Bradyrhizobium sp. AZCC 1610: one gene and its partner. Each later gene encodes a partner of the first gene's protein in a complex. Links are inferred from orthologs where the notes say so. Each region holds a gene or a part of one and is shown on either strand. Other genes may lie near its edges.

Evidence for each region. Proteins that work in one complex are often made in the same cells at the same time.
Region 2: the proteins of V1279_RS03195 (region 1) and tldD are in contact, whole or in part, in a solved structure (PDB 5NJ9), measured with the Escherichia coli proteins. The link is inferred for Bradyrhizobium sp. AZCC 1610 from one-to-one orthologs.

Annotation. Positions count from the first base shown.
Region 1 is NZ_JAZHRR010000001.1:646,606-651,157, forward strand. The notes cover bases 604-3,584. They hold V1279_RS03195 (TldD/PmbA family protein), read left to right. Parts: upstream 604-1,381; coding sequence 1,382-2,788; downstream 2,789-3,584. Other genes in these bases: V1279_RS03190 (DUF6101 family protein), read right to left, coding at 604-1,095; V1279_RS03200 (inositol monophosphatase family protein), read left to right, coding at 2,775-3,584. Also shown: more of V1279_RS03190, read right to left, coding at 568-603; V1279_RS03205 (DUF4170 domain-containing protein), read left to right, coding at 3,678-3,926; V1279_RS03210 (lysophospholipid acyltransferase family protein), read left to right, coding at 3,923-4,552.
Region 2 is NZ_JAZHRR010000001.1:201,807-206,285, reverse strand. What follows is about bases 534-3,441. They hold tldD (metalloprotease TldD), read left to right. Parts: upstream 534-1,227; coding sequence 1,228-2,655; downstream 2,656-3,441. Other genes in these bases: lepB (signal peptidase I), read left to right, coding at 2,652-3,440; V1279_RS00995 (winged helix-turn-helix transcriptional regulator), read left to right, coding at 717-1,031. Also shown: V1279_RS01005 (DsrE family protein), read right to left, coding at 1-90; V1279_RS01000 (DoxX family protein), read right to left, coding at 101-493; V1279_RS00980 (MmcQ/YjbR family DNA-binding protein), read left to right, coding at 3,564-3,905; V1279_RS00975 (nucleotidyltransferase family protein), read left to right, coding at 4,042-4,479. UniProt on the Escherichia coli protein: Metalloprotease involved in CcdA degradation. Suppresses the inhibitory activity of the carbon storage regulator (CsrA).

The DNA.
Region 1 (4,552 bases):
GTCCCTCGCGCAAAAATATTCTGCTTTCGTTCTCACCCAAATCACCCGCATAACTCCGCCTGTCTCACCGCGGATGAGGGGCGCTCGCGATCGTCACGAACGCGCGGTGAGATGCGATGGACGCAAGAGGCGCGCTAGACGTACGCGCCTTGAGCGTAGGGTGAAGTCGTGTGGTTCGGGCGCCGCGGTGCTGGCGTTAAGCGTGCGATAAGAAGCGCAGGCGACGGAGGCAAGAAAGCCGTTCTCCGGGAAGAGCACGAAGTAAGCCGTAAAGCCATTGCGCAGGGAAGGCCGGAGTGTTCCCGCTGCCCTGTATGCTCGTGTGCATCTTGTTACGCGCAAATCGCACGCGGGACCGCGGGTGCAGCAAGCACCCGGTCTTCCCTGCGCCCTCTGATAAAGAGGGCGGGAAGTTATCAGCAAACCTCGGGCGAATTGCGCCGCGAGATCGCGAAGTCGTATCCGCGTAGGATGGGTGGAGCGAAGCGATACCCATCGCCATCCGCACCGGCATTGATGGGTATCGCTTCGCTCCACCCATCCTACGAGAGCAATGACGGGTCTGGCCTAATCCCGCGCGATGATCTCGCGCTCGTCGCTATGAATGGTCTCGGTATTGGTCAGGTTACCACCCCGGCGGCGCACCAGGAATTTCGGACGGCGGCTCCGGACCGCGTTGTGCCGGCGGCGGCGGGCGGCCGGTTCGCGGTGGTCGTCTTCGGTCAGCAGCGGCAGCGCGAGGATGTCGCTCCACATCTGCCAGGCGGAGGCGATCTCTTCGTGGTCGGAGCTCACGCACAGCGGAATGTTCAGCGAGGGATCGCGATGCGCCAGCACCAGCATCTGCGCGTCGTCGTCGAGACCACGCAGTGCGACGCCGAGAAAGTCGCTGACGCGAACGTTGATCGCCATCCGCATGCCCTTGATGGCACGGTGCAGCACGACGCGTTCGCGATGGAGTTCTATCCTCCGCACGCCGCCGTCTGCGCGGGTGTCGTGCGCATGGAAGCTGAGCGGCAGAGAAAGAGGGTCGAGCCGCAGTGCGCGGCTCGACCCGGCGGGATTGATCCCGCTTGTTGCTGTTTGACGCCTCACGGCTCTTATCTCCCCGCCGGGATTATGTTCCCGGTCGATACGCGAGACCTTAGCCGAGCGATTTCCGTTTCGTCTTAAAAAGCCTGGTTAAGGAGACGTCACCCGCCCTGGATCTCCCCGCATGATTGACAAGACCTTGGCACGCATGATTGACGAGACCTTGCGCAAATGCCGAAATTGTTTGGCATTTGGTGTCGCAAAATGCTTGAAATCCCTGTGAATCAGGCACATCTGAGAGCCTTGCGGATTTGCGTTCCCGCCCTCTTAAATGTCAGGGATTTCGTTTGTGAACTCTTCACCATCCAGCACGTCACAGCTTTCCCAGAAGGCCTCCGACGCGACCTCCGACCTGTTCGACCAATCGGCGCTCTCGACGCTGGCGCAGCGACTGGTCGAGGCCGCCAAGCGCGCCGGCGCGGATGCTGCCGACGCTGTCGCGGTGCGCGGCGTTTCGCAAGGGGTCGAGGTCCGCGACGGCCGGGTCGAGGAATCCGAGCGCTCCGAAGGCGACGACGTCGGATTGCGTGTATTGGTCGGACAACGCCAGGCCGTGGTTTCGACCAACGATATTTCCGGCGATGGCGTCGCCAAACTCGCCGAGCGCGCGGTTGCGATGGCCCGCGTCGCGCCCGATGACAAATATGTCGGCCTCGCCGATCCCTCGCTGCTGGCGCGCGAGTTCGCCGATCTCGATCTGCTCGACCGCAATGTTCCGACCACAAGCGAACTGGAGCGCCGCGCCTGCGAAGCGGAAGCCGCAGCTCTAGCGGTCAAGGGCGTGACCAAGTCGAGCGGCGCGTCCGCGTCGAGCGGCATCGGCGGCATGGTGCTGGTGACCTCGACCGGCTTCCACGGCTCATATCTGCGCTCCAGCCAAGGCATCTCGGTGACCGCGATCTCGGGCGAAGGCACCAGCATGGAGCGCGATTACGATTTCACTTCGGCCCCGCATGCGTCCGACCTCGATTCGCCCGAAAGCGTCGGCCGCAGGGCAGGGGAGCGTACCGTGGCGCGGTCCAATCCGCGCAAGGTCGAAACCTGCAAGGTGCCGGTCGTGTACGATCCCCGGGTGTCGGCTTCGCTGGTTGGCCATCTCGTCGGCGCCATCAACGGCGCCTCGATCGCGCGCAAGACGAGCTTTTTGAAAGACCGGATGGGCGAGCAACTGTTCGCGAAGAATATCCGCATCATCGACGATCCCTTGCGGGTGCGCGGCCTGCGGTCGCAGACCTTCGACGCCGAGGGCGTAAGCGTGAAGAAGATCGCGCTGATCGACGAGGGGGTGTTGACCACGTGGCTGCTCGATTGCGCAACCGCGCGCGAACTCGGGCTGGTTACGACCGGGCATGCCCATCGTGGCGTCTCGTCCTCGCCGTCGCCGGGATCGTATAATCTGCATCTCGAGCCCGGCGAGATGACGCCGAAGCAACTGATCTCCGACATCAAGCAGGGGTTTTACGTTACCGACCTGATCGGCTCCGGTGTCAACGGCGTGACCGGCGATTACAGCCGCGGCGCCTCCGGCTTCTGGATCGAGAACGGCGAGATCACTTACCCCGTCAGCGAGGTGACGATCGCGGGCCATCTGCTGGCGATGTTCAAATCGCTGGTTCCGGCCAACGACCTGGAATTCCGCTACGGCGTCAACGCGCCGACGCTGCGCATCGAGGGCCTGACGCTTGGCGGACGCTGATATCGCCGACAGGATCTGGGCGCGCGACGCCGCGCTGTTGCGGGACACCGTGCGCGAAGCCGGCGCGCTGGCCTTGTCGCTGTTTCGCACCGAGCTGAAGAACTGGACCAAGGGCGCCTCGTCGCCGGTCTCCGAGGCCGACATCGCCGTCAACGACCTTGTCGAGCGGCGGCTGCGCGCGGCGACGCCGGATTATGGCTGGCTGTCGGAAGAGAGCGTCGACGATGATTCCCGTCTCGGCAAGGAACTGGTCTGGATCGTCGACCCGATCGACGGCACCCGCGGCTATCTCGCCGGCCGTGAAGACTGGTGCGTGAGCGTGGCGCTAGTTGCGGGCGCTACGCCGGTGCTGGCGGCGGTGTTCGCTCCCGCCAGCGACGAATTCTTCGTCGCGATCCGTGGCGAGGGCACCACGCGCAACGAAAGGCCGGTGCGTGCGGCTGCTGGCACGGAACTCGATTTTTCCCGCATGGCTGGACCAAAACCGCTGGTGCAGCGGCTGAGTTCGTCACCGGATGAGATTACGCTGCATCCGCGGATCGGATCGCTGGCGCTTCGGCTGTGCCGGGTCGCTGACGGCAGCCTCGATGCCGCTTTTGCAGGCGGTCAGAGCCGCGACTGGGATCTTGCCGCAGCGAATTTGATCGTGCAGGAAGCGAATGGTAGAATGACCGCACTCTCGGGGGATGCGATTGAGTATAATCGCCGGGAGGTGGTGCACGGGGTGCTGGTGGCGGCGGGACAGGATCGACATGCGCGGATTGTCGAGCATTTCCGAAATCGTCCGCTGCCCTGAATCGGTCTAAATCCGTGCCACAAATCATCCCGTCTACGCCGCGATATACGTTGTCGCTGTTGCTTGCCGGGCACCTCGTTAGGAAAGACCATCATGCCAGATAGTGCCCCGCAGCAATTGCTTCACCTCGTCATCGGCGGCGAGTTGACCGATCTCGAACACATCACGTTCAAGGACCTCGACCAGGTCGACATCGTCGGCGTGTATCCCAATTACGCATCCGCACACGCGGCCTGGAAGGCGAAGGCGCAGCAGACCGTTGACAATGCCCACATGCGCTACTTCGTGGTTCACCTCCACCGGCTGCTCGATCCAGGTCAAGACACGAAGTCCTCCAGTTGAAACGATTCCTTCGCGATTTGCTGCGCAGCAGCTGGGTTCAGCGCGCGCTGGGTGTGCTTGCGGCCGAATATCTGCGGCTGGTCTGGCTGACCAACCGCTTCAGCTATGATCCGGCCAACGTTTACGACATCGTCGAGCCGGAGATGCCGGCGATCTTCGCATTCTGGCACGGCCAGCATTTCATGACGCCGTTCATCAAGACCAGGGAGAGCCATCGCGCCAAGGTGCTGATCTCGCGGCATCGCGACGGCGAGTTCAACGCCATCGCCGCCGAGCGGCTCGGCATCGGCACGATCAGAGGCTCCGGCGATCACGGCGGCGCCTTTCACCGCAAGGGCGGCGTCGGCGCCTTCAGGGAAATGCTGCAGGCGCTGGAAGATAAGTGGAACGTCGCTACCACCGCCGACGTGCCGAAGCGCGCGCGAGTCGTGGGGCTTGGAATCATCATGCTGGCGCGGGAGTCGGGCCGGCCGATCATGCCGTTTGCGATGGTGACCTCCAGGTTCATCCGGTTGAAGAACTGGGACTCTACCACCATCAATTTGCCATTCGGGCGCGGTGCCGTGGTAGGCATTGAACATGTATACGTGCCGCCGGACGCCGATGCCGAGACTATGGAAAAGTTG
Region 2 (4,479 bases), 440 kb from region 1 along the record:
TCCTGTCAGCAACAGAGTCACGGTTAGCGGCACCACGAAGGCCAGGATCAGCCCGACGGCAATCGTCAACCTACGGCGAGTAAAGCGCATCGCAGCAGCCTCACGAGGTCTCGACAAGCAATGCGACCTGGCCGCGCTCCGCATAGGCGACCACAGCATTCAGCGCCAGCAGAACAATGGCCGGCACCGGCGAGCCACCGATGACGAATAAATGGGTGATCACCGCGCCGATCATGATGCAGATCAGCAGCAGCGCGCCGAGGGCGGCTTTCTGCGGCAAGAGCAGCAGGATCGCGCCCAGGATTTCGAGACCGCCGGTGACATAGCGAAACCATTGCCCGAGCCCGATGTGCTGGAACTCTTCCACCAGCATGGGAACGCCGTAGAGTTTCGCACCGCCGGCCGCCACAAAGGCGAGCGCAAGCAATCCCCTGACGCCCCACAGGGCGACAGAGCTCCAGTACGGTCTGGTAGGCGCAACAATCGTCGACATCGAGAAGCTCCTGGAATGGTGAAGCGGCGGTGGACAGAAGTGCCGTTAGTGCCGTTTGCGGTGGAGCCCCCTGAGGGGCTGTCAAACCCAAAATTCGGGACTAAGATGAAATTGACAAGTAGGATGATTTTTCTGGGGTAGTATGAAAAAGCAGACTAATGAGAATGAAGAGCAAGAATGCCCCTCCGAACGGGCCAGAGCGCAGTTGCATCGGGCGCTTCGCTTGCTCTCAGGCAAGTGGAAGGGCGAAATCCTCTGGCAGCTTGTTGACGGCAAGCAGCGCTTTGGCCAATTGCGGCGCGCCATCCCCGAAGTGACTCAGCACATGCTGACAACCCAACTCCGCGACCTCGAAAGCGAGGGCCTGGTAAAGCGCACGGTGTTTCCCGAAGTGCCGCCACGCGTGGAATACGAGATGACCCCGGCGGCCCGGGCGTTGCGACCGGTATTCGACGAACTGTTCCGCTGGGCCAATGCTCACGCCAGGCCGGAGCCCGGTGCGGACGCTGCCGGCAAAGCGGATGACAAGCTGCCGTGAGGGGCCTCCCCTTTCGTTGCGGTCATGACTATCTTTGAGCCGTCGTCGTCCTCGCGAACGCAGGGACCCATAACCACAGATGTCCGTGTTGTAATGTGAACTCGCCGCACGTCTGCGCTTACAATACTGGCGCTTGTGGTTATGGGTCCCTGCGTTCGCAGGGACGACGAAGCATTTACGCTGAATCGGAGCCTGCATGACCAATCCCGCCACCACCTCCCTGCTCGACCGCGCCAATCTTGACCGCGATGCCACCAGACGCGAGATCGCGCGGGGGCTTGAGGGGGCCGACGATGGCGAGCTGTTTCTGGAATACGGCCAGACCGAAGCGCTCGGCTTCGACAACGGCCGGCTGAAGCAGGCCACCTACGACACCTCGCAGGGCTTTGGCCTGCGCGCGGTGAAGGATGACGCGGTCGGCTATGCGCATTCCTCCGATGTATCTTTGCCGGCGCTGATCCGCGCGGCGGATGCGGTGGCGGCCGTGCGCGGTGGCTACACCGGCAATTTTGCCGCCGCGCCAGCGCACACCAATGTGCGGCTCTATGGCGACGACAATCCGCTGGATGCGCCGGGGTTTGAGGCCAAGGTAAAACTGCTGGCTGAGATCGACGCCTATGTGCGCGACAAGGACCCGCGGGTGCGGCAGGCCTCCATCAGTTTGGGGGCCACCTGGCAGGTGGTGGAAATCCTCCGCCCTGACGGCGAGAGCTATCGCGACATCCGCCCGCTGGTGCGGGTCAATATTTCCGTGGTCGCGGGCCAAGGCGATCGCCAGGAGAGCGGCAGCAAGGGCTATGGCGGCCGCGAGGGCTATGCGCGCTTCATCGAGACCAAGGCGTGGCGCGAGGCCGCCGACGGCGCGATCCGCGAGGCGCTGGTCAATCTCGAATCGATCCCCGCTCCCGCCGGCGAAATGGACGTGGTGCTGGGCGCCGGCTGGCCCGGCGTGATGCTGCATGAAGCTGTCGGTCACGGCCTCGAAGGCGACTTCAATCGCAAGCAGACCTCGGCGTTCGCAGGATTGATGGGCAAGCAGGTCGCGGCCAAGGGCGTCACCGTCGTCGACGACGGCACCATGGCCTCGCGGCGTGGCTCTCTCTCAATTGACGACGAGGGCACGCCGACCAACCGCACCGTGCTGATCGAGGACGGCATCCTGGTCGGCTACATGCAGGACCGCCAGAACGCGCGGCTGATGAACATGAAGCCGACCGGCAATGGCCGCCGCCAGAGCCATGCCCATGTGCCGATGCCGCGCATGACCAACACCTACATGCTGGCGGGCCAACACGACCCGGCGGAAATTCTGGCGTCGGTGAAGAACGGCATCTACGCCGCGAATTTCGGCGGCGGCCAGGTCGACATCACCTCCGGCAAATACGTATTCCAGTGCACCGAGGCCTACAAAATCGAAAACGGCAAGCTCGGTGCGCCGCTGAAGGGCGCGATGCTGATCGGCAACGGGCCGACCGACCTGCATCGGATCACCATGGTCGGCAACGATCTGGCGCTGGATACCGGCATCGGCACCTGCGGCAAGAACGGCCAGGGCGTTCCTGTTGGCGTCGGCCAGCCGACGCTGCGGATGGAAAAGATCACGGTCGGAGGAACCGGCTCATGAGCGAGGAGAAGGTGGCTGATGACCGGAAGGAAGGCTCGATCGGCAAGCCTGTGAGCTGGCGCGCGCAGGCCGTGCAGCTCGCCGCGATCGTGGCCGTCGTGTTCGTTGCCAAGGGCGCGCTGGCCGAGCCGTTTTACGTGCCGTCCGGCTCGATGGAGCCGACGCTGTTGATCGGCGACGCGCTGCTCGCCTCGAAATTTCCTTACGGCTACGGCGCAGCGTCGCTGCCGATCCAGATCACGCTGCCGGAAACCGGCCGCGTGTTCGGCGACACGCCCAAGCGCGGCGATGTCGTCGTGTTCCGCTGGCCGGGCGACCGCTCGCAAGCCTGGGTCAAGCGCGTGGTGGGATTGCCGGGCGACCGCATCCAGTTGCGTCAGGGCCAGCTCTTCATCAACGACCATGCGGCTGTGTTGAAGCCGGACGGCATGGGCGAAGCGGAAGACGATCGCGGCAACACCGACCGGGCCTATCGCTTCATCGAGACGCTGCCGAACGGCGTCAGCCACGCGATCTTCAAGATGCGCGACAATGGAAGGCTCGACAACACGCCCGAGGTGACGGTGCCGCCGGGCCAACTGTTCGTGCTCGGCGACAACCGGGACAATTCCGCCGACAGCCGCGTCGCGGTGCGCGACGGCGGCGTGGGATTGCTGCCGATCGACAATCTGATCGGCCGGGCCGATGCCGTGGTCGGCTCGTGGGATCTCGGCATGCGCAGCCAGCCGGTGTGGACCTGGCTGTCAGGTTTTCGGTTGGCGCGGTTTTTTACCTCGGTGCATTGAGACCGTCCTTCTCCGTCATGGCCGGGCTTGTCCCGGCCATCCACGTCTTACTTGCCGGCGCACCGTTAAGACGTGGATGGCCGGGACAAGCCCGGGCATGACGAAAAGGGGGCGCGCGACCGCATGACCTTCGACGACGTCAGAAAAATCGCGCTGGGCTGGCCTGAGGTTGCGGACGGCACCTCCTACGGCACGCCGGCCCTGAAGATGCGCAAGAAGTTGCTGGCTCGGCTGAAGGAAGACGGCGACAGCCTGGTGATGCCGGGCGTGCCAAGGGACGAGCGCGAGATGCTGGTGGAAAGCCAGCCGAAGCTGTTTTACTTCACCGATCACTACCGCGATTATCCGATCGTGCTGATCCGTCTGTCGAAAGCCAGCCGCGCCACCGTCGAGCCGTTGCTGCGCCGGCAGTGGCGCACGCTGGCGTCGAAGAAGGCGGTGAAGGAATTCGACGCAATATCGTAGAACTCGTAGGGTGGGCAAATGCGCGTTTGCGCCGTGCCCACCATGTTTCCACGATCGGAGAAGTGGTGGGCACGCTTCCGCCTTTGCTCGTTGAGCTACGGCGGACAAGTCGCTTTGCCCACCCTACGGCAGTACAATGAACCGAGACCAATTCCTCACTGCCGCCTTGCAAAATCCCGCCAACGAAATCATTGCCGAGGAACTGTTTCGGCTGGCGCTGCCGGATGCGTGGCTGGTCTCCGGATGCCTGGTGCAGACGGTGTGGAACGTGCTGACCAAGCGCGCGGTCGATTACGGCATCAACGATTACGACGTGTTCTATTTCGATCCCGATACGTCGTGGGAAGCGGAGGACGCCGTGATCCGCACGCTGGAGACGCGTTTCGCCACACGCGGGATCAAGGTCGAGGCGCGCAACCAGGCGCGCGTTCATCTTTGGTACCCCGAGAAACATGACCTGCCCTATCCGCCGCTGCGTTGCTCGACGCAAGGCATCGACCGGTTTCTGACGAAGAACACGCAGATCGGAATCCGCCGCACGCGCGAGGCTTACGAGGTCTACGCGCCGAATGGC